3 regions of the Psychrobacillus sp. Z3-81 genome follow, and region 3 is predicted to be linked to each of the others. Evidence: predicted binding sites of a transcription regulator. Region 3 holds the regulator's gene; each other region holds the start of a gene.
The links. Region 3 encodes Rex, which represses fermentation and respiration genes when NADH is low (regulators of the CRP and FNR family bind a similar motif). Its sites were predicted from a motif close to TTGTGAAATATTTCACAA; they were not measured.
Positions count from the first base shown of each region.

Region 1: AC1ECF_RS11690 (cytochrome c oxidase subunit 2A) is a predicted target of Rex. The motif match lies at 8,844-8,861, and genes of this name have one in related genera.
Region 2: AC1ECF_RS12575 (AtpZ/AtpI family protein) is a predicted target of Rex. The motif match lies at 8,814-8,831, and genes of this name have one in related genera.

Region 1 is NZ_JBWQPU010000009.1:127,694-138,456, forward strand. It holds gene AC1ECF_RS11655 (putative bifunctional diguanylate cyclase/phosphodiesterase) at 1-210, shown strand, start outside; gene AC1ECF_RS11660 (THUMP domain-containing class I SAM-dependent RNA methyltransferase) at 211-1,338, shown strand; gene AC1ECF_RS11665 (ATP-dependent DNA helicase) at 1,707-3,611, shown strand; gene AC1ECF_RS11670 (hypothetical protein) at 3,734-4,366, shown strand; gene AC1ECF_RS11675 (serine hydrolase domain-containing protein) at 4,560-6,062, opposite strand; gene AC1ECF_RS11680 (b(o/a)3-type cytochrome-c oxidase subunit 1) at 6,491-8,158, opposite strand; gene AC1ECF_RS11685 (cupredoxin domain-containing protein) at 8,160-8,636, opposite strand; gene AC1ECF_RS11690 (cytochrome c oxidase subunit 2A) at 8,657-8,779, opposite strand; gene AC1ECF_RS11695 (chemotaxis protein CheX) at 8,998-9,453, opposite strand; gene AC1ECF_RS11700 (hypothetical protein) at 10,425-10,763, opposite strand, start outside.
Region 2 is NZ_JBWQPU010000011.1:11,115-21,877, forward strand. It holds gene AC1ECF_RS12525 (stage II sporulation protein R) at 1-206, shown strand, start outside; gene AC1ECF_RS12530 (L-threonylcarbamoyladenylate synthase) at 278-1,303, shown strand; gene AC1ECF_RS12535 (manganese efflux pump) at 1,394-1,897, shown strand; gene AC1ECF_RS12540 (low molecular weight protein arginine phosphatase) at 1,955-2,395, shown strand; gene AC1ECF_RS12545 (methyl-accepting chemotaxis protein) at 2,398-3,723, shown strand; gene rpiB (ribose 5-phosphate isomerase B) at 4,457-4,897, shown strand; gene AC1ECF_RS12555 (TIGR01440 family protein) at 4,918-5,460, shown strand; gene glyA (serine hydroxymethyltransferase) at 5,487-6,716, shown strand; gene upp (uracil phosphoribosyltransferase) at 7,012-7,641, shown strand; gene wecB (non-hydrolyzing UDP-N-acetylglucosamine 2-epimerase) at 7,657-8,769, shown strand; gene AC1ECF_RS12575 (AtpZ/AtpI family protein) at 8,977-9,195, shown strand; gene AC1ECF_RS12580 (ATP synthase subunit I) at 9,202-9,576, shown strand; gene atpB (F0F1 ATP synthase subunit A) at 9,603-10,313, shown strand; gene atpE (F0F1 ATP synthase subunit C) at 10,377-10,601, shown strand; gene atpF (F0F1 ATP synthase subunit B) at 10,744-10,763, shown strand, end outside.
Region 3 is NZ_JBWQPU010000017.1:1,364-12,126, reverse strand. It holds gene AC1ECF_RS15295 (helix-turn-helix transcriptional regulator) at 1-43, shown strand, start outside; gene AC1ECF_RS15290 (Cna B-type domain-containing protein) at 251-1,021, shown strand; gene AC1ECF_RS15285 (ATPase) at 1,613-1,936, opposite strand; gene AC1ECF_RS15280 (hypothetical protein) at 1,947-2,270, opposite strand; gene AC1ECF_RS15275 (endo-1,4-beta-xylanase) at 2,581-5,457, opposite strand; gene groL (chaperonin GroEL) at 6,333-7,958, opposite strand; gene groES (co-chaperone GroES) at 7,989-8,273, opposite strand; gene AC1ECF_RS15260 (CPBP family intramembrane glutamic endopeptidase) at 8,475-9,188, shown strand; gene AC1ECF_RS15255 (redox-sensing transcriptional repressor Rex) at 9,321-9,962, opposite strand; gene AC1ECF_RS15250 (ABC-F family ATP-binding cassette domain-containing protein) at 10,082-10,763, shown strand, end outside.

The DNA.
Region 1 (10,763 bases), on a different contig from region 3:
GCAATTGTAGAGTCCATTATTTTAATGGCTCACCGTCTGCATATCAAGGTAGTGGCAGAGGGAGTAGAGACAAGGGAACAGGTTAAGCTGTTAAAGCAGATGAAATGTGATATTATTCAGGGGTTTTACTATAGTAAGCCTCTTCCAAGTAAAGAACTAATGGATTTTCTGGAAATGTGGGAAATCCAAAAGCAAGAAGGGACTGTCTAAATGACAAAATTTACATTAGTAGCTACTTCTGCAATGGGCCTAGAGTCCATTGTTGCAGATGAAGTGAAGGCACTAGGATATGAAACAACTACAGAAAACGGCAAGGTATATTTTGAAGGGGATGAGACAGCGATAGCTCGAGCGAATATCTGGCTTCGTGTGGCAGACAGAGTAAAAATTGTAGCTGCTCAGTTTCCTGCGAAGACCTTTGATCAATTGTTTGAGGGAACAAAGGCAATCGAATGGGAAAAGTTTCTTCCAGTGGATGCTAACTTTCCTGTACAAGGAAAATCAGTGAAATCTACGCTATTTAGCGTACCAGACTGTCAAGCAATTGTGAAAAAAGCAATTGTGGAACGAATGAAGTTCGCTTATAAAAGATTAGGCTTTCTAGATGAGTCAGGGGCAACCTATAAAATTGAAATTAGCCTATTGAAGGATGTAGCCACGATCACCATTGATACGAGCGGTGTGGGGCTACATAAACGTGGCTATCGTCAAGGTCAAGGGGAAGCACCACTTAAAGAAACATTGGCTGCAGCATTAGTGAAAATTTCTAAGTGGAGCCCTAATAGACCATTTGCAGATCCGTTCTGTGGTTCTGGAACTATTCCTATCGAGGCGGCGATGATTGGTCAGAATATCGCACCAGGATTTAACCGCGACTTCTTAAGTGAGGATTGGAACTGGATGCCTGCTAAGGTTTGGGATGCTGCAAGAATCGAGGCAGAGGATTTGGCCGACTATGATCAGCCACTTCAAATCTTCGGCTCAGATATCGACCATAGGATGGTGGAGCTGGCAAAGCAAAATGCAATGGAGTCAGGCTTTGGCGAATTAATCAACTTTAAGCAAATGCAAGCAAGTGATTTCACGACCGACTTAACGGATGGCGTGATGATCGGTAACCCTCCATACGGTGAGCGTATCGGAGAGGTTGAAGTAATTGAAAAAGTTATCCAGGACTTGGGGAGTGTAATGGAGCAATATCCAACCTGGTCTGTATACATGCTTTCCTCCATGGAGAACTTCGAGGCTCTTTATGGAAAAAAAGCTACCAAGAAACGCAAGCTCTTTAACGGCTTTATTCGAACAGATTACTACCAATTCTGGGGCAAACGTTCCTAAGAAAAGCGCAAGCGCCTGTCCTGCCCCGACAAGCAAATGGGGGACGGCGAGGAGGCAGCTCTTCAGCCACCACAGCCGGACCACATTTGACCTCGAGGGGCAAGGCGCTGAAGCTGGACAATAAAGAAAAGCGCAAGCGCCTATGTCTGCCCCGACAAGCAAATGGGGGACGGCGAGGAGGCACCCGGAATCGGACCACATTTGAAATTGAGAAATTAAATACTTTCGTATCTCTTATAGATGGGGAGTGTCCCACAGTCTAAATCTTTGGGAGCTCCCTTCCATTTGTTTCATGCAAGAAATTTTTAGGGCTCCGCTTTGATAAAAGGCGGAACCTGTTTTTATTATGATGTTGAGGGAGTTAAAATATGAAGCAAGCATTACCTTTTCAGCTTTCAAAAGATCGTTCTTTCTTTGAGTCGCTTGGTGACTGGATGGGAGACGTCTTATACGATGAACTTCCCGAAAAAGGCTTTGAATGTCGGGATGAACAGATATACATGGCTTATCAGATTGAAAAAGCCTTAAAGGATAAAAAAGTATTATTCGCAGAAGCGGGTGTTGGTACTGGTAAAACAATCGCCTATCTGCTGCCTGCTATCTCTTACGCAAGATATACTGGCAAGCCTGCTTTAATTGCTTGTGCAGATGAAACATTAATTGAGCAACTGGTGAAAGAAGCAGGAGACATTTTTAAGCTACAGCAATACCTGGATATAAAAATTGATGTAAGACTTGCGAAATCTAGAAATCAATATTTGTGTCTCAAGAGATTTGAAGAGGCACAAAAGGATGATCAAAATGACTTCTTTATTGAAGTAATTGAAGACGTCATTCCAGATTTCGTATACGGTCATTCCTCGTTACAAAAAGTATTCCCTTTTGGGGAACGGAGTCAATTTCCAGGCATCAGTGACCAAGACTGGCAAAAGGTGAATTTCCACCCGACGCAGCAATGTAATACTTGTGATTTACGAAATAGATGCGGGCAAACAATTCATAGGCAACACTATCGTGAATCTACCGATTTGATTATCTGCTCCCATGACTTTTTGATGGAGCATATCTGGACGAAGGAATCACGTATACGTGAAGGCCAGCTACCTTTCTTACCAGAGGTGTCCATGATTGTACTCGATGAGGGACATCTGCTAGAATACGCAGCCCAGAAGGCATTGACTTACGAAATCCAAAGTGAAACGCTTATCAGGTTATTAGAGAAAGTCATGGTGGACGGGGTACGTGAAAAAACACTTGGTCTAATGGAAAGATTGCAGGAGGTCCATGAACGTATTTTTGATGTCCTACGCATAGGGACCTTCCAGGCAGAAACGGAAAGAATGAAAATCAATAAAACAGAGGAGCTCATGAATCTCTGTAAATTGGCCATCAAGATAACAGATGATTTACTAGAGGAGTTCGTTTTTGAATCTGAGCTGTACACCATTCCGGAGTACGAGCTAAGAATGGTAGAGGAATTTTTAGAGCAATATTCCTTCTCCCTGCGACTGTTCACGGAAAAAGGAGACGGAGTTGAGTGGCTAGAAATTATCGATGGCTATGAAACATTAATTATCATGCCAAGACTGGTGACAGATATTTTAAATGAAAAGCTATTTACGAATAAGCTTCCTATTATTTTTTCATCTGCCACTCTATCCATTCAAAAGGATTTTTCTTATCTTGCTGATTCGTTAGGTGTGGAGGAGTATCAATCCTTCTCGGTTCCATCTCCGTTTGATTATGAGGAAGTGATGAAAATCTATTCTCATAAAGTAGCACAGGATGATAAAGCGAAAACAGTGGAAAAGATCCTGCAAGACCATCAGCAAACATTGATTTTATTTAAATCAAAGGCTGCGATGGAGAAGTTTAGAGGAGCAATCAGCCAGACAGAAGGAATTGGCTTTGAAGGAGACAGAGAATTGTCTACCATTGTAAAGGAATTCCAAGAAGGCAGATTGACGACGCTTTGCTCTTATCATTTATGGGAAGGCTTAGACTTACCTAAGGAAGCATTAACACGTGTAATCATTTTTGATCTACCGTTTCCTCCTTCGGATCCATTATTTGATGCAAAACGCTCCTTCTCCAATAATCCATATGAGGAAGTAGATCTTCCTTATATGCTGCTGCGAATTCAGCAGGGTGTAGGAAGATTAATCCGAACATCAGAGGACTTTGGAGAAATTCATCTATTGTTAAATGAAGAAGAGGCAGCATTAATGCCACGATTTGAGACGGTATTACCGACAAAAATAAAGAATATGTAAAGTAGAGCCTTTTTAGCCATTGTGCTAGAAAGGTTTTTCTTTATCTAGGCACATGAATCCGCTGAAGTGAATAGTATAGGTAATATGGTTTTTTAAGAAGTGAAATTCTTTTATAAGGTGGGATGAATATTACAGAACAAACCTTGCGATTGGATTCTCATGATAGTAAAAAGTGGGCTAGTTTGGTGGAGAAACTTCATGCGGATTTATCTCTACAACAAGTAGAAACCACACCATGGTTTAATTATCGTGCAGTGGATGTCCTATCGAGGCAACTACATGGAGAGCATCAGAAGGATTCAAAAGAAAGTGCAAGTAACCATCGAATGAAACTGCCTCGCTTTAAACTCCGAAGAAGAATAGCCGAAAGACCATTCAATATCTTAATGTATAGGAATCTTCCAAGTGAAACTAAGGATGTGATTAATCATCCCAAGCAATATAAGGGAAAGCCTATCTACCTTTCGAAAAATACAAATGCCTATACAAAATTCTCCTCTTTCCAAAGCGGGATTATAAATATAAATCCTGTACCATCAACCATAGAAACACTACCATCCCTAATAAATGTGGAGCCATTTATAGAAGAGATAGAAGATGGCTATAATTTAGAGCTTGAATTAATGGCCTATTCGGAAAGCGACAGTGTATATGTTTCAAAGAAAACTGTATTTCCACCATATGATTCCTCTTACTTATACGACTTAGTAAAACAAGAACATAATAATGACAAACAAAAAAGTAAGCTGAAGTAGATAGAATAAGAGGGAGAGAGCAGAAATAAAATTTCAATCGTTTTCTTAAACATAAAACTAAATATATTCATGAGATTTAGATTCCATGGTGCTTAAATGCAAAAAAAGCGCAAATTCTTTTTTAGGAATTGCGCCCGATTGTAGAGGATTTTATTTCAAAAAGTATTCAACATAAAATAACTCATTATTATAACTATAAATACTGCTTTCTATCTAATAAGGATTTCTTTTTGGTAATAATTAGCCATAATATGGAGAAATAATAAATGATGATTGTTCCTATTACACTATAATATAGTGCTGATACTGAAGTGGGGCCCCATACTCTAATAAACTTCCAAGTCATTCCTAATAAAAATTTAGGAGCCACTATCATAAGTACCAAAATGGCTGTTGCAAATAATGAATGGAACACTAATAGAAAGAGTCTCTTTCCTTTCAATGATGCCCAGGATCGTTGTTTTCTTTTAAATTTCCATAAGTTTCTTAGCAATAAAAGACTAAAAATTAGTCCTAGAAAGCCAATAATAATACAGAGAATTGATACGATTTTATCTAATTGTTGATATCCGTCAGTATGATTCAAGCTGACATTATTTTCTTCCCATAAATCCATTACACCTTGACCTATTGCTGTCGTAAAGGTTGTATCCATATTGGATAAAATTGCTACACCTATTTGTTCTTCAGGTTGCATGATAAAGAAAGATGAAAATGTTGGATTTGCACCATCGTGCCATATGTATCGTTTGTCATTCTTTTGCTCAACGCTCCAACCACTTGCATAATAGGTGTCTGGAAGGAAAGGCTCTACGGATTGATCAGGGATGTGAGATTGTTCAATCGTTTTTTTACTAAATGTACTGTTTTGAATGGTTCCTAACTGTAGGTTTAGCCATCTTGCGATATCGTTTGTATTACTGACAATATAACCAGCAGGTATATTTCCCCGATAAATAGGTGGCGTATAAACTTGCTCTCTCATGAATCCAATCTTATAACCAGTTGCCAGTGCATCGGACTTAACTTGATGTATGCCGACATAGGAATTATCCATACCGATTTGTTCAAATAAAAGTTCTTTTATATACAAATCATATGGCTGTTTTGAAACTTTCTCAATAATAAGTCCTAAAACATCATAATTGATTGTTGCATATTCATATGAGCTGCCTGGTTCACGATTCAAGGATTGTTCAAGTAAGGTTTTTACAGTTAATTCAAGTGCGTTTTCTGCGTTGCTCTCGGGAATATGTACAATAGTGTTCGAAGCAATACCACTGTTATGATAAAGTAATTGATTTATTGTAATGGTCTGCAGTTCGCCTTTATATTTTAATTCTAGCCAGGGGATGTATTTCCGTATATCATCAGTTCGTTTTAATAATCCTTCTTCTTCTAACTGTAAAATAGCAAGACCTGTAAATGCTTTCGATGTTGACGCCAGTTCAAATAAAGTATTAGAAGTAACTGGTATTTTCTCCTTTACATCAGCGTATCCAAAACCTTTTTGATAAACTGTTTCTCCCTTCTCTACAATAACTAATGATATTCCGGGAATTTGACTAATCTTTCTTTGTTCCTCTACAAATTGTTCAATCTTATTAATTTTATCATTTACCTCTGCATGACCTATGGGGATTGAAATATTAATTAAACCTAAAAATAGAGCGACCATTAGAATTACTTTTCTCATCTCTTTATTTACTCCTTTTCAGATGAAATATGGATTATTATATTTCCATAATAAACCTATAATACCATAAATAATTAGAATGAAATAGCCAATCGAGTTAAAATCTTTACAATCCTAAATATGATATTCGACAATTTAAACTGTTTGAAATTGGCACAGGTGTACAATTTTTTATAAACAATCATAGTAGAATTACGGTAATAGAACTGTATGTTATACAAAAGCAGTAGCCGTAGGTTAATGATTTTTTAGTTAGAAACTGACAGGGAAATGAAAGTTAAGAAATATAAGTAAGAAGGAATTTTACAGTTGAGGAAGTAGGGGGGACCTCAAACCCTACAGGATTGGACATTTTAGTCAAATCATCTATAAATGAAAAAACGGCGAGAACCTATGAGGAACACGCCGTAAACTCTATTAAAATACTTTTACCAAAGCTTGTAGCCTTTCGATCCTGGTGGTGCATTTTGAATCATATCAATGATCGGAACAGTGTAAGCGAACAATATCAAGAGAACAGTAATCGTTAACCAAATCTTCCAGTTCTCTAGAGCCATCGGAGTTTTTTCTGCATTCTCGGATACTTCTCCAACAGGGAACTCTGTTTCACCTTTTGGAGCAAACCATACCAACTGAACAACGATATAGATAATCAAGATAATCCCGATAAAGAGAATCGTTCCACCGACTGCTTGTGCAATCTGGTAAGGAATCCATTCGCTCGCTTGAGGTGAGCCGCCATAAGTAGAATAATCAGAGCGTCTTGGAGCACCTAATAATCCGGCAATATGCATTGCTCCCGACATTATACTCATCCCAACTGCCCAGACAATACCTTGAATGATGGCAAGTCGGTTAATTTTCTTCGTTAACACTCTACCTGTTAGGTGAGGGATCAACCAATAAGCAGCACCAAAGAATGTGAGTACTACAGTTGTTGCAAGAGTCAAATGGAAGTGTCCAGTTACCCAAATGGTATTATGGACAACTTGATTCATCTGGTTGGATGCATTGACGATACCGCCAGCGCCTGCAGGTATAAATGCCGCCATTCCGATGAACGGAACTACGAATCTAGCATCCTTCCAAGGTAGCTTTTTAAACCATCCAAAGATTCCTTTTCCACCTAATTCTCGTCCACGAAGCTCGAAGGTTGCAAACATAGAGAACGCAGTAAGAAGGGAAGGGATAACAACCATCATTGTTAAAACAACCTGTAAGTACTTCCAGAAGGAATCGATACCTGGCTCAGTTAACTGATGGTGGAACCCTACTGGAATAGAGAATATCAAGAACAGCATGAAGGATAATCTAGCTAATGAATCAGAGTAAATCTTACCACCAATAATTTTGGGGATAATTACATACCAAACCATGTAGGCTGGTAATAGCCAGAAGTACACTAATGGATGTCCAAAATACCAGAACAACGTACGAGAAAGCAATACATCTACTTTATCAACCCAGCCTAATGACCACGGGATCAGCTGGAAAACAACCTCTACTGCAACACCAAGGGAGCAGATGATCCACATAGTTAAATTGACAATTACCATAAAAGTAAGCAGAGGACTCGGTTCGCCAGGGTTCGCCTTACGCCACTCTCTATATTTCATTATAAGGCCTGCTCCGCCAATCCAAGAGCCCACTACTACCAATGCAAGCCCTACATAGAAGATCCAGTGTGCTTGAAGGGGAGCGTAGAATGTATAAAGTACAGATGCTTCATTTAATAAAACCATTACGGAAGCTGCAACAGTTCCGATTGTCATGACCCAGAAGCCAATCCAGCCGAAAAGGCGTTGCTTATCAGTTAACGTACCAGCTGTGCGACTGACTGCTGCAATTTGAAAACCAAAGATAAAATAAGTTGTAAGAATAAGTCCCAATAATACACCATGGACAGTGAGAAGCTGATAATAGCCAATTCCCCATGGTAATGTAAATTGTCCTGATCGTACTAATGTTTGAAGGAGTCCACATAACCCACCTATCAATAAGGCGATGAAGGCCACGTGTATATGAGCCATCGCCAGTCTTCCATCACGACGGTCAACCTTTATAAAGCCTGTTGCTTTTTCTTTTATCGTTGCCATGTTACTCAACCACCTTTAGCATAGATGACATAGAAGTGTGTCCTACGCCACAATATTCATTACATAAAATCAAATACTCTCCAACTTCATCCACTGTCGTCACGTATTCAGAGATATATCCCGGCTCTAGCATCATATTGATATTCGTACCAGCAACCTGGAAGCCATGGATGACATCAGAGGTTGTCGCGATAAATTTCACTTTTGCTCCTACAGGAAGTTCAATTTCAGGTGGGTTATAATAAAAGGCAGATGCATGAATAACTACTTCATAATCCCAATCCTTTCCTTCCACCTTATGTACCCCTGGATTATTAAAAGGTGCTATTTCAGTTACTCGCTCAGGATCCACGTAGACCTTTGCACTAGGTGGATGCGAGCCGTAATGAAACGCACTGAATCCCACTATTACTAAAAATAGTACAAGTGACCCAACTCCAAAAGTTAGCCACCATTTTTCATACTTGTGAATATGCATTGCTTTGTACCTCCATCCAATTAAAATCGATCAACAAATAAGTAAAATGCCATGAACCAAATAATTAAGATAAATACACCAACAAATGTAACTGAGATTAAAGTCCCTTTTAACTCAGGTTCCTTTGTCTTCTTTTTTGACATTTGTTACCACCTCCGTAACTTTTTTTCACTATAGGTCAATCATAAGGAGATTGGAAAAAAGAAGATGTGATTTTTATCACACTTATAGCGGATAATGTGAAGATACTGTGAAACTTAGAAAAGCTAGAGAGTTTTACCTTCTATTTCCTGCTCGAGAGAATAAAAGATTGTCAAAAAGTAAAAAGCTGCAGTCCTAATGACCGCAGCTTTCGTATGTATTAAATATCATCAACCGTTAGAATAATCGTGATCTTACCTATATTCAAGAGTTGTACGGGAAGCATTATGGCACGCTGAAATCCATAGAATTTTGTGTTCCCTACTAAAACGGTCGGGGGAGTAATATCAATCTCCAGCTGATCACTGGAAACTACCGTGCAAAGGTTTCCGGCTATCATGTTCCCTAGCTCTCCTGTAAAGGATTCGAGCATTTCCCCCTCTAATGGCATCCCAAACATGTGCTGACTTATAGAAGAGAAAGTGGCACCGGTTGAATCAATGATGATACGACCTTTCATATCCCCAATAATTCCAATTAACACACCCATTTCACTTTGCTCAAATGGCTGCTGCGAAGAAGAAGGGGACTGGAAATCCATAGATATAGGAATTACTGACCGTAGAGAGGAAATAGTCCCATTTAAAAGAGTTTGAATTTGCTTAGTTGTAGTCATAATAAATCTCCATGTAGTAAGTATGTCTTAATGTTAGCACAATTCATAGGTAAAAAGAATAGGGGCTCTAGTAAAAATATTAAAGCTGTGTTATTATTTAAATGAGAATGAGTTTCAACATCATTAAAGGAGAGATACAGGATGATTCTAATCCCTATCACAGCAACAGTTATCATCTACGGACTTACGACAAAATATATTCTTAAATCAATCACACCACAGCCAAAATAAAGAATGGAAGGGTTTATTACCTTGCCATTCTTTTTTTATGGTCGAGAATTGTGGGGGGATCTTGATTAAGCCTATGTATCTTGCGAGGGCAGCGAGCTGAGCTTCGAATCTTGCGATAAACCTGTTCTATTTTGCAGTTAAGGCAGGGGATCTTGCGATTAAGCCATAGTATCTTGCGATTATGGAAAAAATCTTGCGGTTCAGGGAGCCGCTGCTAATAAGTCATCGTTCATGTTCGAAGTCTTTACGATAAATGAAGTGATCTCCACGATTACGTTAGAGAGCTCTACGATTAAGAGCGAGATCTTTACGATACAAGAAGCCGCAACTAAGAAGTCAGCGATTAAGGTTGAAGTCTTGACGATAAATGGAGTGATCTCCACGATTACGGCAGAGATCTTTACGATTAAGAGCGAGATCTTTACGATACAAGAAGCCATAGCTAAGAAGTCAGCGATTATGGTCGAAGTCTTTGCGATAATGGAGGAATCTCCACGATTACGGCAGAGATCTTTGCGATTAAGAGCGAGGTCTTTGCGATACAAGAAGTCGCGGCTAAGAAGTCGGCGATTAAGGACGAAATCTTTACGATAAATGGAGTGATTTCCACGATTACGCTAGAGGTCTTTCCGATACCAGGGAGCACAGCTTCGAAGCTTCCAATAAATCCGTTCGATCTTGCAATAAGATCTTTTTTTCACTATAAATGAAAAAAGCTGGAGAACCCCCAGCTTTCATAATTAATTAGTAGATAGTTGTTCAAGCGTTGGCCACTTCACGATTTGCTGGTGTTCTTCTCCATCCATCGCGTAGGTCATTTTTACTCTTCGAGAGTCATCTTCTACAACATTCCCCAACTTAAGCTTCCAAACTATTTTCCCTTCGCCGCTGAGTTCAAAGTCACCTAGGCTTTGTATATCTCCGATGTTTTCTTTGCCGCCATAAATACCGCTTTCCTTTAAAGGAGCTGCACCAAAAAATTCATACTCCATTCCGTCTTCTTCATATGTAATAGGCATATCGTTATCTTTTATCAATTCGATTGATTGAATGGTTACTGCTGATTCTCCAGTCCACTC
Region 2 (10,763 bases), on a different contig from region 3:
ATGCTCTTTTTCCACCGAAGGAGTGGAATGGAACTATACTTCCTCAAGCTAATGTGGATTCTATCGTCATTTCAATTGGAAAGGCAAGAGGAGATAATTGGTGGTGTGCTTTATTTCCGAAGGTCTGCTATAAAGAAGAAGAAAAAAAAGAAGAAAAACCAAAATTCTTCGTGTGGGAATGGTTGAAGAAGAAGTTTTCCACATAGTTTTCCACAATTAGTTGCGAGTTATACACAATTTGTGGATAAACGAGCAAGAAAGGAGAGAATAGTTGAAAATGACCAAACTAATTTCTGTGGACAACTTATCCACAAGTCAATATGGTTATAAACAAGCTGTGGATTACCTCAAAAATGGCGAAGTAGTTGCGTTCCCAACAGAGACGGTTTATGGTCTGGGTGCTATTGCTACAAACGAGGAAGCTGTTACAAAAATCTTTGAAGCAAAGGGAAGACCTCAGGATAATCCGTTAATCGTGCATATTGCAGATCGTACAACGCTAGAAGACTTCATAGACTATGTTCCAGAACTAGCAAAAGCTTGTATGGATGCTTTTTGGCCAGGGCCTTTAACAGTTATATTGCCATTGAAGCGGGGAGTGTTGGCTAATAATGTAACAGCTGGGCTACAAACGGTTGGAGTAAGAATGCCAGATCATCCAGTTGCTCTCCAGCTCTTAGAGTTATTAAAGGAACCAGTGGCTGCGCCTAGTGCTAATAAAAGCGGGAAGCCTAGCCCGACGAAGGCCTCTCATGTACTCAATGACTTAAACGGAAAAATTCCCTTGATACTGGATGGAGGCATTACAGGTTTAGGTTTAGAGTCAACAGTTGTTGACTTTACATTAGAAACTCCCACTATTTTGCGTCCGGGTGGGGTAACAAAGGAAATGCTGGAAAAAGTGGTTGGTACTGTAAATGAAGCGAAACTATCTGATTCATCCGCTTCACCAAAAGCTCCAGGCATGAAGTATGCTCATTATGCACCAGAAGCTCCCGTCTTTTTAATTGAAGCATCACAAGAAAAAATAAGCGATGCCATTAAGAGAATACATAAGGAAGAAAAGAAAGTAGCACTCATTTCAGTAGAGCAGTATGCTAACGAGGAGGCAGATAGCTACTTTACACTAGGGGAGGCTACCGACATGGAAAAGGCAGCACATCTGTTATACGAAGCTCTCAGATTCTGCGACAAAACGGATGTGGATGTTGTGTTAATTCCAGTTTTTCCGGAGCAGGGAATAGGAAAAGCAATTATGAACAGGCTTGAAAAGGCGGCAAATGGAAATTGGTTCCCCAATTAAGGAAAGAATTAAACAGAAAACTAGGATAAGCGTATTCTCTCCTATTACTTTGCATACATTTTATTATGCGAATAGATGGGGGAGATTTTTTTGTGGCGTGAAATACTAGCTAGTTTGTTGTTATCAGTGGATGTTCTCATCTTGTTTTCTCTTATATCCTATAAAAAACAAATGTGGACGTTAGCTGCATGGGTAGCATCTTTACATATGCTTTTCCCCTTACTTGGTTATTATGCGGGTGTATTTGTCCAAACTTATTTAGAGCATGCCAGTCCTTACCTATCGGGTGTTCTATTGTCCTTATTAGGAGTTCAAATGCTAGTAAGTAAGTCAGCTACGGTAAAACCACTGATGCCTCCTTATTTGCTTGCAGTAGTTGCTAGCCTAGATTCCTTTTCAGTGAGTATATCGTTTGGTATGCTAAAGATAAACCAAGTGCTCTTTATATCCTGTTCTGGGATCCTATCCTTTCTCTCTGTCGTTATTGCTCAAAAGCTTATCTATAACAACGTGGTGATGAATAGACTTGTAATAACAAAGCTTGCAGGTTTGGTTTTATTATTAATGGGACTAGCTACTTTGCAACAAATTTAACAATTTTCAAGCAATTAGCCGCTGATTATTATATACTAGAAATGAGGAATGATTTATATGAATATATTGTTTGTGTGTACTGGAAATACTTGTAGAAGCCCTATGGCTGAAGCAATACTAAAGGCGAGAAATATAGAAGGGATGGATGTTCGCTCAGCAGGTATATATGGTGCTGATGGTGCTGATATGTCAATGAACAGCCAATTAGCACTAGATAAAGCGGGAGTCCCTTATTCTCATAAAGCAAAAACAGTGACAAAGTCCTTGGTGGATTGGGCAGATTTAATTCTAACAATGACAGCTTCCCATAAGCACGCTCTTATTCTTTCATTCCCAGAAGCAATATCGAAGATCTATATGTATAAAGAATTTGTGACGCCAGACGATATAGAAGATGTGTCTGATCCTTACGGTGGGAATATGCTTATTTACGAAAGAACCTATGAGGAGCTGAAAACACTTACAGATAAGCTGGTGAAGAAGCTACAGGGGGAGTAAGAATGCAGGGAAGAAAGAAGAAGCACACTTTTGGTCTTCAGAAGAAAATAGTACTATTTGTTACAATTTTAGCTCTTATAACGTATTCTACAAGTGCATTGTTCATTAATTATGTCCATCCATATATTCAGTCAACTTGGCCGAACTTTCCACTTGGAACAGTCCAATTTGAAATTCTTACATATGGTTTAGGAATCTTTTGGTCTGGTCTACTGGCGTATATTTTTAGTGGCCTAATTATAAGACCTCTTTTCAACCTAGAGAAGGTAGCAAACCTTGCATCAGAGGGGAAAATAGGGATAGATGTAGATGTTCCTAAATCAAAAGATGAAATACATTCTGTTGCAGTTGCCTTCCAATCTATGCTAGAAAATCTTCGAGAAATGGTGCAACGAATTGAAGAGAATTTCGATAAAACAAATAATACAGTTCAAAGGCTCTCCACTGAGTCATCTGTTGCCTCTGATCAGGCGGAAGCAATTGCTTCAACTATCGCACAGATATCAGAAGGAGCTGAACAATCAGCGATTGCTGTTCAAGAGACGGCTGAAGCTGTAGAGGATGTAAGAATCCTAGCTTCAGAGGTAAACAAACATGCAGAAAAGTCCTCTGTGCAATCAAAGGACATGATTGCTGGTCTGGCACAAACGACGGAAGTAATCCAATCCTTAGTAAATGGTATACAAAAAATTGCTGCTGGCAATGAGTCGGCATTAGGCAATATACATCAGTTGGAAGAGAATGCAGGGAAGGTCGAAAGCATCATTCAGCTTGTCGGAGATATTGCGGCACAAACAAACTTACTTGCACTGAATGCATCCATTGAGGCTGCACGAGCAGGAGAGCATGGGAAAGGCTTTGCTGTAGTAGCGGAAGAGGTTAGAAAGCTAGCGGATGAAAGTGCCAAGGCCGTGCAGGGAATTTCAGGGCTCATACTGGCGATTCAACAGGATGTCCAAACGGTGGTCCACCAAATGACTAGTCAAGTAAGCTTTGCTGCATCCGAAGCGAAACGAGTATCTGAAACAAACGCTGCTGTAGAGGGGATGTCCAATCAGATTCATGAGATGGCAGAATCTGTTGTAGAAATTTCTTCATTAGTAGAAAGACAGTTAACGAACATTGAATCGACTGCTCAACAATCGCAAGAGGTTGCGGCGATAGCAGAAGAAACATCTGCTGGAGCAGAAGAGGTAAGAAGCGCAACAGATGAACAAGCAAGATCTATCGAACAAATAGACATGCTATCAGAAGACTTGAAGCGTCAATCGGAGGAACTATTCAAAGTAATTTCTCAATTTGACCGCACTTCTATTCCTGAAAAATAAATGGCAAAGATATCGAGATAACTCTCGGTATCTTTTTTTATTGGAAGAAAGACGGAAAGTTCATGTAGAAGAGCAGTTAGTGAGGGTAAGTAATAAATATATTCCTGTCTCTAGGAGTTAAATCTTTTTTGTAACTTATATATGAAAAAATTTATTTTTTTAATAGTAAGCAGCAGTAATCTAGAATTCTTTGTGAACAGCACCTGGATCTGATTAAGGAAGAGGAATTAAGTTCGCATCGTAATATTTTATAGGTTCTATTCTTTTTACAATTTATTTCTCAAAACTTAGCTAAAGTAGGTAACTCTCTTGGTTCGTAGCAGTGTCGGCGACTCCGGTGGGAGGAAGGAGACAGGTGAGACATAGCGACGGCACGCGTTAGCGTTCGGCTATGGCTTATTTAAAGGATGGAAAACTAAGATCGTCACATCCTGTGACAACGTTTTCCTGACCAACATCCTGTTGGCCTCCGGAAAGCGTCCGACGCAGCGAAGAACCTTGAGGTTCAATAATAAGAAAGCACCTTTGAGTTCTCATTCATTTTTATTTCAGTATTAATGATTTCTATTACCGCTTACGCTTATTGTGAAAAAATAATTAAGACCATGCATACCTCTCAAAATCAAAAGTCTGTTCTTTTTTTCCTGGTAACTAAGTGTAAATAAGATTGTATTTTTTTATTGTAAAAAATGATATGATGATGTCGAGTACTAAACAGAAAAGAGGGAGCAAGTTGAAAATAGCAATTTCTTCAGACCACGGGGGCAACAACCTTCGTAAAGAAATTATTCAGCAGCTTGAAGAACTTGGACTGTCCTATAAGGATTTTGGGCCTAACAATGATGATTCTGTTGATTATCCAGACTATGCAACTCCAGTTACAGAAGGAGTCGCAAGTGGAGAATTTGATCGAGGTATTCTAATTTGCGGTACAGGAATTGGTATGTCCATTGCTGCCAATAAAGTCAAAGGTATCCGCTGTGCATTAGTACATGATGTATTTTCAGCAAAGGCAACCAGATGTCACAACGATTCGAACGTATTAGCGATGGGAGAGCGAGTAATAGGACCAGGATTAGCTAGAGAAATCGTAGCAACTTGGCTTGCTCAGGACTTTGAAGGTGGACGCCATGCCCGTCGTATTGAAAAAATTACAGCTTTAGAAAATAAGTAAGAAAGAAAAGAGGATTTCAGATGGAAGCGAATTTGTGGAAACAGCAAATGGAACAGCTTCTCCTGGAAGTGGAGCAGCAAATTAATTTTCAAGAGGGAGACCTTTTTATCATTGGCTGCTCTACCTCTGAAGTAATAGGGAAAAGGATAGGAACTGCTGGGGGAATGGATGTGGCAGAGGCTCTATTTCTACCTTTAAAAGAATTTGCTGACCGCCATAAAATTCACTTGGCCTTTCAAGGCTGTGAACATATTAATCGGGCAGTTACATTAGAAAGGAAAGCTCAGCAATACTTTCGACTTCCGGAAGTTGCTGTGATCCCAATTGCTCACGCAGGCGGGTCAATGTCAGCCTATGCTTATACTCAGCTTGATGACCCGGTGGTTGTGGAGCAGGTACAAGCAAGGGCAGGAATAGATATTGGGCAAACAATGATAGGGATGCAGCTGCAGCCTGTTGTGGTGCCTATTCGAACATCTATAAAGCAGGTGGGAGAAGCAATTGTGACGATTGCCAACACTAGACCTAAGCTAATAGGTGGAGCTCGTGCATTTTACGGATGATATTAGAGGGGGAACTGAATGTGAAAATGATTGAAAAGCAAGATCAAGCAGTTTATGAAGCAATGCTGGCAGAGAAAAAGCGTCAACAAGCAAATATCGAGCTAATCGCATCTGAGAACTTTGTATCAGAAGCAGTAATGGAAGCGCAGGGCTCTGTATTAACCAACAAATACGCAGAAGGATATCCTGGCAAGCGCTACTATGGTGGATGTGAGCACGTGGATGTTGTAGAAGATATTGCACGTGATCGCTTGAAGGAAATCTTTGGTGCAGAGCATGCGAATGTTCAGCCACACTCTGGTTCACAAGCAAACATGGCAGTTTACATGACTGCTCTACAGCCTGGCGATACGATACTGGGGATGAACCTTTCTCACGGTGGACATTTGACGCATGGTTCTCCTGTTAACTTTAGTGGAATTCAATATAATTTTATTGAATATGGTGTAAATAAAGAGACGGAAATGATAGATTATGAAGAAGTTCGTGCAATTGCTTTAGAGCACAAGCCGAAAATGATCGTTGCTGGTGCTAGCGCATACTCTCGCGTTATTGATTTCGAAAAGTTCCGTGCGATTGCAGATGAAGTAGGAGCTTACTTATTCGTTGATATGGCACATATTGCAGGTCTTGTAGCTGCTGGTCTTCATCCTAACCCAGTTCCGCACGCTCATTTCGTCACTTCCACGACTCATAAAACGCTTCGCGGACCTCGTGGAGGACTGATCTTAACAACAGAAGAGTTTGCTAAAAAAATTGACAAAACAATCTTCCCGGGTATTCAGGGCGGACCACTAATGCATGTAATTGCGGCGAAGGCTGTGGCTTTTGGCGAGGCTCTTCAACCGGAGTTTAAAGAATATCAAGCACAAGTAGTAGCGAATGCAAAAACTTTAGCAGACAGTCTAACAAAAGAAGGCATTCGTATTGTATCAGGTGGTACAGATAACCATGTAATGCTATTAGATGTATCTGCTTTAGGCTTAACTGGTAAGGTAGCAGAGCATGTATTAGATGAGGCTGGCATTACTGCAAATAAAAATACCATCCCATTCGATACATCTAGCCCGTTCATCACATCTGGTGTTCGTATTGGTACGCCTGCTGTTACTTCTCGTGGCTTTAAAGAAGAAGAAATGGTAGAAATCGCTTCTATTATTGCGAAGCTTCTTAAAAACCATGAGGATGCTAGCGTATTAGAAGAAGCAAAATCAAGAGTGCAAACATTAACACAAAAATTTCCGTTATATAATTAATTAGGCGAAAAGGAGCTGGTGAAACTGGCTCCTTTTTATAATAGGCTGGAAATGAACACCTGCATAATTTATTACTACATAGAATCTCGTATTTATGAGATTGTTTTTAACTTAAGTGTTACTTTCACTGCAAGAATACTTAAGGCCAAGAAAGAACATCCTAGTTGGGAACTTTCTGAATTTCGGATGACGAATAGGCGAAATAATGAAATTAATGACATTACTAGAATGTAGTGTAGTTTGTTTGCTATAATTTATAGGATTTGAAAATAAATGAATAGAGGAGATATGCCAAATGACAAAAGTATACGTATTTGACCACCCACTTATCCAACACAAACTTACATATATTCGTGACGTCAACACTGGGACAAAGGAATTTCGTGAACTAGTGGATGAAGTTGCGACATTAATGGCGTTCGAAATTACACGTGATTTACCACTAGAAGATACAGAGGTAGATACGCCTGTACAACGAACTACTTCAAAGGTATTGGCTGGTAAAAAGCTTGGGATCGTGCCTATTCTTCGAGCAGGTATTGGAATGGTGGATGGAATCTTAAAGCTAATTCCAGCTGCAAAGGTTGGTCATATCGGACTCTACCGCGATCCAGAAACATTGCTACCTGTTGAGTACTATGTAAAGCTTCCAGCAGATGTGGCAGAGCGTGATTTTATCCTAGTAGATCCGATGCTTGCGACAGGCGGCTCTGCAATCGAGGCAGTAAACTCCTTAAAAAAACGTGGTGCTACTAGCATCAAATTTATGTGTTTAATTGCTGCTCCAGAGGGAGTAAAAGCACTTCAAGACGCTCATCCTGACGTGGATATCTACATTGCAGCATTAGATGAAAAGTTAAACGACCACGGATATATCGTTCCTGGTTTAGGAGATGCAGGAGACCGTTTATTCGGAACCAAATAAAAAGGAGCAGTTTACATGACAAAATGGAAAGTAATGACCATTTTTGGGACAAGACCGGAAGCCATTAAAATGGCTCCACTTGTTCTAGAACTACAAAAGCATCCAGAGATTCAATCAATTGTAACGGTGACCGCCCAGCACCGTGAAATGCTTGATCAAGTTCTGGAAACGTTTCAAATAACTCCGGATTATGATTTAAATATGATGAAAAGCCGTCAAACACTTGTTGAAATTACAACTCGTGCTCTAGAAGGCTTAGATGCTGTGATGAAGGAAGCAAAGCCGGATATTGTGCTCGTTCATGGAGATACCTCCACAACCTTTGTTGCAAGTTTAGCTGCTTTTTATAACCAAATTGCAATTGGTCATGTAGAAGCAGGCTTAAGAACTTGGAATAAATACTCTCCATTCCCAGAGGAGATGAATCGTCAGCTGACAGGAGTTATGGCAGATGTTCATTTTGCTCCTACGGAAAAATCGAAGCAAAACCTTCTCGCAGAGAACAAAAAAGCAGATACTATCGTTGTGACAGGAAACACAGCAATTGATGCATTGAAAACTACTGTAAGAGAAGATTATTCACATCCAATCTTAGAAAAACTGTCCGATAGCAGAATGATTCTTCTAACTGCGCACCGTAGAGAAAATATCGGCGATCCAATGCGTAATATGTTCCGAGCGATTAACCGTTTGCTAGCACTACATGATGATGTACAGGTCGTATATCCAGTTCATATGAATCCGGCTGTTAGAGAGATTGCAAATGATATCCTAGGAGAAAACGACAGAGTTCACCTGATTGAGCCTTTAGAAGTGCTAGACTTTCATAACTTTGCAGCCCGTTCCCACATTATACTAACTGATTCAGGAGGAGTGCAGGAAGAGGCACCATCTCTAGGAAAGCCGGTTCTCGTATTAAGAGATACAACTGAGAGACCTGAAGGAATTGACGCTGGGACGCTAAAACTAGCTGGAGTAGAAGAAGAGACAATCTTCCAATTGGCGAACGAATTGCTTTCTAATAAAGAAGCTTATGAAAAAATGTCCAAAGCTAGCAATCCTTATGGAGATGGTAAAGCTTCCGAAAGAATCGTTGAGTTTTTGAAAAAATATTTAATGAACGAATGAAATGAAAATTTAAATTTGTCGATAAAATGTCAAAAAAGTTCTTTGAGTGAAGTTTTTCACTTGTAACAATTGACATCAAAAAGCCCCTATTGTATGCTTACAAAGGATAATCATGATAGGGGTTTCATGCTTGAAACACTTGATGTATCAACTTTCTACTAGACTCACAGTTTTTACTTATTAAGGAAAAAAGGTGAGGGCACTTTTATGCGTCATTTTAGACGTCCGTTACAAGGGATAGCAATATATTCGGCGATTCTCTCACAGCTTGTTGGTTCTATATTGTTAGGGATATTTGCAGGAATGTGGATAGACCGTACATATAGCACTGCTCCAGTTTTTTTAGTAATTTGTCTATTAGCCGGTCTTGCGATTGGTATACTAGCACTCATTACTACCATTCGAAAATATGATTCAGGAGACTAAAGATCAATGTTAGAAATGCAACGTATCTTTGCGAGGCAGAAAAAGTACATATATTTTTTGCTCTCGGCATGTGTGTTAGGCTGGGCATTCACCCCTTATCCTACTGTTTTTGCAGGATTAGCAATTGGTTCTATATTTGGTCTGTATAATTTTTGGATCCTAGTCCGTAGAATGGAGAAATTCGATCGTGTGATAGAAAGTGGTAAAGGACGTGCTAAACTAGGGACATCCCTTCGTTTTGCATCGGGGGTAGCTGCGGTGGCACTAGCCATCACCTTCCCAGAAAAAATCCACCTGATTAGCACGGTAATTGGATTAATGATTCCCTATGTTCTACTCTTAGTAGAACGGTTAATGTTTCATGCAAGAAATCAGCCATGAGTATTTGAAAGAGAGGTGAAAGAATCGTGGGACACACAAATCCAGAATTTGTGCTTTGGGGCATGACAGGTAACTGGTCAAATATCTTAATGTTATTTGTTACATCTCTTATCGTTTTCTTAATTGCATTTTTTGCAACAAGAAACCTAAAGCTTAAACCGACTGGTATGCAAAACTTCATGGAGTGGATTATGGACTTCGTGAAAGGGATTATCAAAAGTAACTTCGATTGGAAAACAGGTGGAAGATTCCATGTTCTTGGGATTACATTACTTATGTTTATCGCAGTAGCGAACTTATTAGGACTACCGTTTTCAATCACTTATAACGGAGACCTTTGGTGGAAATCACCAACAGCAGATCCAACAGTCACCATGACGCTCGCTGTGATGATTATCGTTTTAACACATTACTACGGTATTCAGATGAAAGGCTTCAAGGGGTATGGTAAAGATTATTTCCAACCACTCCCATTTCTATTTCCGTTAAAAATTATCGAAGAATTCGCAAATACGTTGACACTCGGTTTACGTCTTTACGGAAACATCTATGCAGGGGAAGTTCTTTTAGGACTACTTGCAGGATTAGCAACATCAGGAATTATGGGCTTCGTAGGAGCTATTATTCCAGCAATGGCTTGGCAAGGTTTCTCCATCTTCGTTGGTGGAATCCAAGCGTTCATTTTCGTTATGTTAACAATGGTTTATATGTCACATAAAGTGTCGTCAGACCATTAATATAACTGTTTAGGAAACTAGGCAGAAAAAAATAAAACAACATTCCAAGGAGGAAATTAAACAATGGTAGGTTCAATTGGTCTTTTAGCAGCAGCTATCGCAGTTGGTTTAGGTGCACTTGGTGCAGGTATCGGGAACGGTCTTATCGTTTCTAAAACAGTAGAAGGTATCGCTCGTCAACCAGAAGCTCGTGGAGCTCTTCAAACAGTAATGTTCATCGGGGTAGCGTTAGTTGAAGCCGTGCCGATTATCGCAGTAGTTATCGCGTTCATTACATTAAACTCATAATCAATAAGCAAAGTCTATAATGGCGGAAACTATTATCCGCCATTCTCTTTATGAATACCTATTTGAAATAGAAAATAAACTTCAAAGTTTACCTTTATAGAAGAAAGATCTCTTATTAGCGTTTGAAAGGAGTGAAACAATCGTGTCTTTTGAATACCTCGT
Region 3 (10,763 bases):
ACGCATTGGCTTACTTCAGCTATATCACAATTCAAAGGAATAATATTCAAACACAAAAACACCGTTCTACCCAACAGAACGGTGTTTTTGTGTCTTTTTTACTAGATGGCGCACTTGTGCCCCCCTCTATTTAGGTTATTGTACACACTTGTGAACCCGTTTTGGCACGTTTGTGTCCTACAAAACAAATTGTCTATTGTATATATTTTAACCGTAGCAATAACAAAATATTAAATAGGAGGGCTAGATTTTGAGGTTCTTTAAAAAGTCAAACATCATAGCATTTGCCATTATTCTAATAATAGCAATCTTAATGCATCCATCTCTTTTTAAAGCCAATGATGACATGGTAGACATACCAGTATCCGTTACCTGGGATCACGGGGACAATCCAAGCGGTAAACAACCATCAGAAATTAAAGTCGATTTGAAAGTAAATGATTCCGTAATCAAGACTCTTTTATTAACAGAGGACAATGATTGGAAAGGAACATTTGAAAATGTTCCCAGGCGAGATAGTAAGGGAAACATCATCGATTATAAAATTGAGGCTACCACTGTAGGAGAATATAAGACGGAAGTAATTAGCCAGCCGCAAGTCAGTAGCCTAGAGATAAATAACTGGTCTGAAAAGATATCTCCAGCTGGTAACCTGACATATGACATGGGTACTGCCTCGATTCTTTTAGCTAATAAAGGCGGGCATTATTATATATGGTCACATAGTAAGTTAAATGATACACAGAAAAGTGAAGTGATGTGCGCTATTAATGAAGCCGAATTCGAAGGCTGTGAAAAAGAGCTTACTTCCAAGAATACTGAATTCTTCAGCGGATCCTCTGCGACTATTCTTGGTGACAAGAAAGGTGAAATTAGAATAGAGATAGTCGATGGTAAAAGACAGATTACCTTTGAAGATCCTCATGTATGGAGTCTGTTCTGGACTGGTAATCTTTCCATTTTAGAAACAAAAGAAGCAGCTGTTAAAGGAACATTTACTGGTACAGTAAATCCAGAATAACCGGATTACCCGGAGTTTGATTTAGATATGGGTTTGATTTTACTGAATCTCAAAGCGGCATTCCTTTTTTAGAAGCTGATTCTACAAATGATGGTTTTATTTATCTCCTTTATGGCCATCATGCTGGCATGTTTGCAGCCATCACACAGTATGCAGATACTGATTCTTTTGAGCAGCACTCAGGTATAACATTTGATACCTTGTATGAAGAAGGTCAATATCAGGTATTAGCCTTTAATCACGCGTCTACTATACAAATGAAAAGAATGTATTTCGATTCTATCAGTATACAGACTTAAGTGATCCTACCGTTTTCAATGAATACTTAGAACAAGTAAAGGCTGCCTCTCTATATGAAACAGATATGGAAATAAGCTACGGAGACACTCTCCTAACTTTAGCAACCTGCAATTACCATACAGAAAATGGTCGTTTTGTGGTTGTTGCAAAGAAATTAGATTAACAAAGAGGTTAAACGGCAATTAGGGATGATAGCCTTTAACCGATAAAGACTCTGATTTGCATTAAAAATAACGGAAGTGATGAAGTGATAAAAATATCACTCATTACTTCCGTTTTATTATTTGTATATTATTTAAGAGTTGGTTGCTCTGTACTCTTCCATTTATAGTAGTTATAAAAAGCTTGTAGGATGAATCCTACAATGATAAGTAGACAAAAAGTGAAATATAGAGGGAATGGCCATTCCACAGTGGAATAAATGAAAACAAGCCCCGCAAGAATGAGTGGCACGCTGTAAATGGTACGCATCAGCTTTCTTCTATAGGATAAACGATAATAATTGATAGCCATTCCTTTATCGACCTTTTCCTTTCCTCTGTATAAGAAGTAAGAAATAGAAGAGACAACACCTAAAACAATAACAGCAATCAGTAAGCTAGTTATAATTTGCATAGTTACCCCCCTAAATGAAATATGGATAGTACTCGTAGACTGAAATAGCGAAGGTAATGATTAGAAATAATAGCATTCCTAATCTGACAGGACCTATTTTAAACTCAAATAAACGAATTTCTCCACTACTCACTCCGGTATACCCTTTATCCGTTGCATGTAGCTCATTGCGCAGTTGAGTAGTATTCCAGCTATAAAGCCATACAGCTCCGAAAATCGCTAGTGCCCCTAAAAATAAAATATCAATAAATGCCCAGTTAAATAAATAAGAGACCCCACCTATCAAAGCGACCTCGACAAGCATGGTAACAAGAACAATAATTAGCTTCTTCATTTCCTTCCCCCATTTTATAGTAGTTGTCCTTACTAATAATTACGTGTATAAATGGTAAAAGTTTCAAAATATTCAACTGCTATATTCTCTATTATTATAAATGCCTCTCACTAGTAGGATTCCTAGATAAAGCATATGACTTTCAGTAATAAAAAAATAGGACGAACCATTGTTTCAGCTCGACCCACCAAAATTATAATCTTTTCAAACTTATTCCTCTTATTAGATCAATCACAGGTATAGCGTGTTATATGATTACAGAGAAAGCATCCCTGCTTTCTTCTTCATTTTATTGCTTGTCAGGTGCTAGTTAATCCCACACAATATAGCACTCACGAATTTGATCGTTACCTTTTGTGTTCACATAGACCTTATATGGACCCACCTGATAAACATCAGCCGAGTTGTTCCCAATCAGTATCTCTCTAGTAAAAGCCTCCTCTGACGAACGATCAGAGTATGTTTCTCTAACGATAACTGTCAGTTTGTTCTGATTACCCTTTAGTCTCTCAACAGTAGCAGAAGGTGTCACGCTATCGACAGTAACTACCGATAGTATTGTTACACCAAGCACTTCGTCACCATAGTAGACAACAACTGCATAATTTGCCTCAGCGTTAACATCACTACCTTTTACACTAATCGTCGCTTGACCGTTTACAAATATAGCAGAAGCCACTGAAACGCCGTCCTTTATCAACAGAGCCATGGAACCATCAGCTACATCCGCCGTGACAGGTATATTAGCTTCACGTCCATTCACCAAACGATCCACTGGTGAGTGGTTTATATCTACACCAATGCTCGTTAATTCTTCAGATAAATAGTCAGAAACGTATTCATACAGCTTAACTCGAAGGGACGCATCATTATCTGGAGAATCAACTCTTTTGGTAATGTAACCGTATTCATTTCCATTCAGAGCATAAGTGTAACCACTAGAACCAGTATGTGAAAATATAGTAGTCTCTCCCGTATTAGGATCTATGCCTGTGTTAAACCATACCGCTCTATCTAATGCATTATCCGCAATAGTTGAGTCTGATCGTAAAGCGGCAGTATCGTCATTACTCAAATCTCGATACATAATAGATGGTGCTACAAGACCCCCGTGAACAAGACTTAACATAGTGTATCCAGTATATCCATTAGCGGGTGTATATTGACCTGGATCGGGACTGGTCTGCTCATTAAAGATAAATCTTGTATTGTCTTGAATGAGCTTAGGCTCTATTATAATGTCGTCTTCTATGGTTACAGGAGTACCTGCAAGCCCTCGTTTGCCAGTTGCTGGCACAGATTCGACGTTCATATTGGTCAGTGCCAAACCTGCGGTATTGGAAACAACCAAATAAGTATTACCTGATTTAATAGCTTTTGCCAACCTATAATAATTTTCTGGTTTTTTCAAGTCTGTAACACGAGTTGGAATAATCGGTTCCCATTTTTGATTCCATAGAGATTTTTTCAATGTCACCGTTTTCAAATAATCATTGTCAATACTGCTATCTGTATTAATAGTTAACGTACCACTTGTATGTTTTGGCAAGGGCTGAAATGACTTACTGTTAAATAGCGCTAGTTTACCGTCATTCGTGTTATGGAATGCCTGAAACAGTTTGGGTGCAGTTTTCCCATCGCTGAAACGGATATTGACAGATGATCGGTAACCCGTATCCGGATAATTTATGTCATTTTCCCACTGGGCAGTCATATGTCCGAAGTTAATCTTATATGTCGTTGATATATTCGGAGATTCCCTCCAAGCTATTTTTACTGTCGCCACAACAGGCTCCTCTGGATTCATCGAACCACTTTCTGGATTGATTATAACGCTGACCTCGACACTACTGTCTAGATATTCATGCTCTATATTTTTGGTAGAGAAGTCAATGTTTGACACGTCCATTGGCACATTAACATCAAATTCGTTTTCACCCATTACGTTGAAATTATCCCCTCCGTAGTTAAACGCCTTTAGCTTTGGCGGTGACTCAGTAATTCCAAGATATGCCTCTGGATTTATTATGGCCCAATACGCTTCTTTTGGTGCAAGATTAGAATCAAATGGTAGTGGGTAACCCGTTCTGCGCCAACTGTTATTATCGCTCACACCCCAGAAAGTAACGCGTTCTATATAATTGGAGTACTTCTTATATAGTAGAAACAATTTGGCATACACAGTCGCTTGCTCCTTTAGTTGTGCCTCAGTTGGGGGAACACTCGCTGTAGTACCATTATGTTGTACATCAAGCTCAGTTATGCTAATCTTACTTCCGGTTTCACTGTATATCTTTAAAACTTCCTCTAAATTATCTATATTGAGTCTTGTGTTGTAATGCCCCTGTATACCAATGCCCTCAATCAGTTTTCTGCCATTTGCTCCAGGATGTTCATTGGCATATCTTTCATTAAGCTCCTTCACCATTGAGGCAATCGCGATTGCTTTATTAGGGAGTTCCTCATCATTAAAGTCGTTGTAATAGAGAGTTGCATCTGGTGCTGCCTCACGTGCGAACAAGAAGGAATCATAGATATAATCCCATCCATTTCCACCCCTAGAGTAAGCTTCATACCATCTGGACGGCCGTTCCATTGGATTGATTCCAGATCGAAGTGCGTTTCGCCAGTTGGTCGGATTTTCCGGATTATCCCTAAATGCTTCGTTAACAACATCCCAGGCGTCTAACTTGTTATTACCTTCTCTAAAGTGTCCAGCGACTGTTGAAATATATCTTTCTAGGCTTTCCCTCGCAGCTTCATAGTTCAGACCACTTGGCGGCCAGCCAGCAGACTGATTATGCCAAGCCAGTGCATGTCCTATTGTATAAAAACCATCATCATTGACTCGATTTATCATGTTGTCTGCTGAGTTGAAATTCGGTTCTCCAGTGGAATCTGGCCATAAGGAGTCCGGCTTTGTAGCATTTTCGGGTGTAAGTGCATTATAGTGGAATTTCATGAAATCATATTTCGCTGCATTGTTTATGTCTGAGGGGTTTACTACATTTCCAATCATGAAATAGTCCTTATAGACTTCTTTTAGTGACACAATCTCACCTGATGAAATATTAACATCCTCTGCCGATGCAGCATGGACGTCTGACATTGCAGTATCGGCTAACAAAACCAGTATAAAAAGGAGCATTAAAAAATATGTGAAAAGACTTCTAGCATTTTTCTTCAATAGAATTCATTCCTTTCATCACTTTGATTTATTCACAGGTTGGGATTTTTAAAGAAGATTACTTATTGATAAAATAACTAATTCCAAGGTTTCAATCATATTTTAATTACGCAACTAAACTTGTTATTCATCCAATCTAAGCTAGCTGGATTACTTTATACTATTGTACTCATTCACCCCGTCTCTAAAAAATATACTTCTGGTATCAGCCACCGGAGATTTATACACCGCCTTTCTTTTGTTTTTAAAATTAAATGGAACCTTATATTAATAGCTTTCACCAGTTAATCCTTTAACTTGTCTTTAAAAATAATCAAGGGTATTTGCTACAATTCTCTCACTACGTAAACCTCAGGACTTCACTTTCCTATACTAGAACCTCCGATTTTACCATCTTAAGATATTAATTTTTAAAATATATCGTTCTTCCCTGCTTTTAAATCTTTCTTGTAATATTCATTATTAAAAGGAGAATACCTTCTTTTTTAAAAATTTCGACAACTTTAATAAAAATCCATTTTATCCCATTTTAAATAATTAGTTAACCTCAACGTATATGGCTGGACCATAGCTATCCAAAATAATGGAAAATATTCTTCTAACCACAAATAGATAAACAGAACCAATATTTGATTATCTACTATTCAATTTTTACTTTATTTATAGTTTCAATATCTGAATTACGCAGGACATCTATCTCTCCCCCTAAAAAAAGAAGCCTCTCACAAGTTTTCACAACTCATGAGAAGCCTCTAAATTATCCTCTATGTTAGCATAATCGCTTTGACCTTAGATACAAACCTTTATATATCAAGCCATTTTAAGGAACGCGGACTAAACCCGCCACGTCCGTATGACCAACTTCTTGTTGGTCCTTACATCATTCCACCCATGCCGCCCATGTCAGGCATGCCTGGTGCTGATGGTTCTGGGATGTCTGCTACTACTGCTTCTGTTGTTAAGAATAGTGCAGCTACAGATGCAGCGTTTTGTAATGCAGAGCGAGTTACTTTAGTTGGGTCCACGATACCAGCTTCGATCATGTTTACCCATTCGCCAGTTGCAGCGTTGAAACCGATACCGATTTCTTCGCGTTTTAGACGGTCTACTACGATAGATCCTTCTAAACCAGCGTTGTTTGCGATTTGACGAACTGGCTCTTCTAGTGCACGAAGTACAATTTTTACTCCAGTTGCTACGTCGCCTTCGTTCGCTTCCGCTACTTCCGCTACTTTTTTGTATACGTTTACTAGGGCTGTACCACCACCAGATACGATACCTTCTTCTACTGCAGCGCGAGTTGCGTTTAATGCATCCTCGATACGTAGTTTACGTTCTTTTAGTTCTGTTTCAGTAGCTGCTCCAACTTTTACTACCGCTACACCGCCAGCAAGTTTTGCTAAGCGCTCTTGTAATTTTTCTTTATCAAACTCAGAAGTTGTTTCTTCTACTTGCGCACGGATTTGTGCTACGCGACCTGCGATGCGGTCAGCATCACCGTTTCCTTCCACGATTGTTGTGTTGTCTTTAGAAACAACAACTTTAGAAGCGCGTCCAAGCTGAGTAATATTTGTAGATTTTAAATCTAAGCCAAGATCTTCTGTAATCACTTCTCCACCAGTTAGGATAGCGATATCTTCAAGCATTGCTTTACGACGATCACCGAATCCTGGAGCTTTTACTGCTACTGCATTGAATGTTCCGCGAAGCTTGTTCACAACTAGTGTTGCAAGAGCTTCCCCTTCTACATCCTCAGAGATCAGTAATAATGGTTTTCCTTGTTGTACCACTTGCTCAAGCACTGGAAGGATTTCTTGGATGCTAGAGATTTTTTTGTCTGTAATTAAGATATATGGGTTTTCTAGAACAGCTTCCATTTTATCAGAATCAGTTACCATATACGGAGATGCATATCCACGGTCGAATTGCATACCTTCTACTACGTCAAGCTCAGTAGTGAAACCGCGAGATTCTTCGATTGTGATAACACCGTCGTTTCCTACGCGTTCCATAGCTTCTGCAATTAATTCTCCAACTTCTGTATCACCAGAGGAAATAGCAGCAACCTGTGCAATTGATTCTTTTCCTTCGATTGGTTTAGAGATATCTTTTAACTCTGTAATAGCAGCTGCTACCGCTAGGTCAATACCTTTACGAATCCCCACTGGGTTTGCACCAGCAGTAACGTTTTTCAGTCCTTCACGAATCATAGATTGTGCTAGAACGGTTGCAGTTGTTGTACCGTCACCAGCGATATCGTTTGTTTTAGATGCAACCTCTGCTACAAGCTTAGCACCCATGTTTTCAAAGGAATCCTCTAGCTCGATGTCTTTTGCAATTGTAACACCATCATTTGTGATTAATGGAGAACCAAATTTTTTCTCAAGTACTACGTTACGTCCTTTTGGTCCTAACGTTACTTTAACAGCATCTGCTAGTTTATCTACCCCACGAAGCATTGCACTACGTGCGTCTTCACTGAATTTGATTTCTTTCGCCATGTTCTATAGACCTCCTATATTTTCGATTTATTAGCCAATTACAGCAAGAATATCGCTTTCGCGTAAAATTAAATATTCATTTCCTTCATATTTTACTTCTGTCCCTGCGTATTTAGAGAAGATGATACGGTCTCCTTCTTTCACGTCTAACTCAACGCGATTACCGTTATCAAGTACTCGCCCAGAACCTACAGCAACTACTTTCCCCTCTGATGGTTTTTCTTTAGCAGAGTCTGGAAGTACGATGCCAGATGCTGTTTTTTCCTCAGCTTCGATTAATTCGATAATGATGCGATCACCTAATGGTCTTAACAAGTGAAACTACCTCCCTAAAATAGTAAAATAATTGATTTTATTAGCACTCACACCCTATGAGTGCTAACACACTTATTATAATAATGAAACCCAAAACATTTTGCAAGCATGAACCTTATCTATTTTTAAATTTTTTCTTTTATTTCTATTTTCTATTACAATAGAAGAAATGGTATTTCTATAGAGAGGATTATGTAATACATGAAACAAAGACAAACAGGCTTATATATACTGATTATCTACGTGCTTATGCAGCTTTCTGGAGCCATTTTTGCACCTCTTCTGTTCCTTTTGTTTAAAGGAATGGGGATGAAAAATGCAGAAATGTTGGCCTCAGGCTGGTGGATGTTTATCAGCTTTGCCTTAGCCACTATAATCACTTTGCTTATTATTCGAAAGGATAGACATTTTATACGCCCGCTAAAGGGACAAGCGGCAAATACTCCCACAGTGATTGGTTGGGGAATTATAGGTTTCTTTATGGTTTTTCTGGGCCAGACGCTTGCAGCAAACATTGAAATTAGACTTGGAATTGAACCAGGCTCTCAAAATACAGCAGACTTTATCACCTTGGCAACCGAGGTTCCACTGGTTATTTTTTCAATCGTCGTGTTTGCTCCCATCTTAGAAGAGCTCATTTTCCGCCGCCTTATATTTGGTGCATTATTGCCAAAGACGAATTTTTTTGTAGCCGCACTCGTCAGCTCATTAACCTTTGCGGTCATCCACCTAGAGTTTGTACACATACTAATATATGCTACGTCCGGGTTCATATTCGCCTTTCTTTATTACAAGACAAAACGAATCCTTACCTCTATTATCGCTCATATGCTCTTGAACGGATATGTAGTAGTGGTTAACATGAATTATGATAAAATCGTTCGCTTTTTAGAGAAATATGTAGAGATTCAGTAGAGAACAGTGTAAGCCTCGGAATACTAACCATTCCCTAATTAGAATAAAGCTAAACGAACAGCACTTACGGCTTATACGTCCGTAAGTGCTGTTATGTTTGGAATCACTTTTCCTATGTAAGAGCGATATTTGTTACTCAACATGTTCATTTCTTATTAAATAGATAAGCGTTTGAAGCTCTACAGAGAGGTCAATTGTATGTACACGTATTTCATCAGGAGTAGTTAGCCTGACGGGCGTAAAGTTCAAGATTCCCTTGATGCCTGACCCTACTAGCTCGTCTGCTACCCCCTGCGCCACACGACTCGGGATCGTGAAGATGACAAGTTCAATGTCAAACTCCTTTAGCTTTTCTAACATTACACTAGAATGGAACACTGGAATGTCACTAATTATGGTTCCTTCTACAGGTGCCTTTGTATCAAATGCCACGACAATCTTGGTGTTATGGTTCTTTTGAAAGTTATATTTTAAAAATGCGGTACCCAAGCTTCCAACACCGATGAGTGCAACATTTGCAGCCTCGTCCTGATCAAGTGTTTTGCGGAAGAATGCCAGAAGATTCGGAACATCATACCCATAACCTTTCTTCCCTAGAGCTCCAAAGTGAGAGAAGTCTCGTCTAATTGTTGCGGAATCTATTTTCATTGCTTCACTTAATTCCTGGGAGGATACTCGTTTATGTCCAGCGTTATGAAAGCTTTGTAAAAACCTATAATATAAAGGAAGCCTTTTCGTAGTCGCTTGAGGTATTTTTGGTACGTCAGGTTTCATGGTAACCCTCCACTTCTATATACAATTTTTTTCAATTCCCTATCTTTCATTGTAAGGCTAGAGCATTGCAACGACAAGTCCTATCTATTACACTAAGGATAGAATTGAGGTGCTAGAACGTGATTGTTTTACAAGTGAATCAACTAACAAAATCCTTTAACGGTGAAGATATATTAACGAATGTAAAGCTAGAGGTACAGGACCGTGACCGAGTAGCCTTAGTCGGAAGAAACGGTGCCGGGAAATCTACGCTACTTAAAATAATCGCTGGGGAGATGTCTTATGACTCAGGCGATATTATCATGCCTAAAAATATACGACTTGGATATCTAGAACAGCATGCAGGCCTCGAATCAAAGCTATCCATTTGGGAAGAAATGAAATCTATCTTCTCTCACTTAATTGATTCTGAAAAAGAGCTCCGTTCGCTCGAAGTACAAATGGCCGATCCTGTGGTATATGAAAATCCAGAAGCCTATGCACGAGTGGCAGCTGCCTATGATGAGCTTCAGCTTGCTTTCAATGAGGCTGGGGGCTATCGATATGAATCTGATATCCGTTCTATCTTACATGGCATGCAGTTCTATCCAGAGGATTATGACAAGCCTGTCCAAGCCCTATCCGGGGGACAAAAAACAAGGCTTGCATTAGCAAAGATGCTGCTCAGTAAACCAGATCTTTTAATACTAGATGAGCCGACGAACCATTTAGATATCCAAACACTTAGCTTTCTCGAGAACTATTTAAAGAATTATCAGGGAGCTATTTTGATCGTATCACATGATAGGTATTTCTTAGATC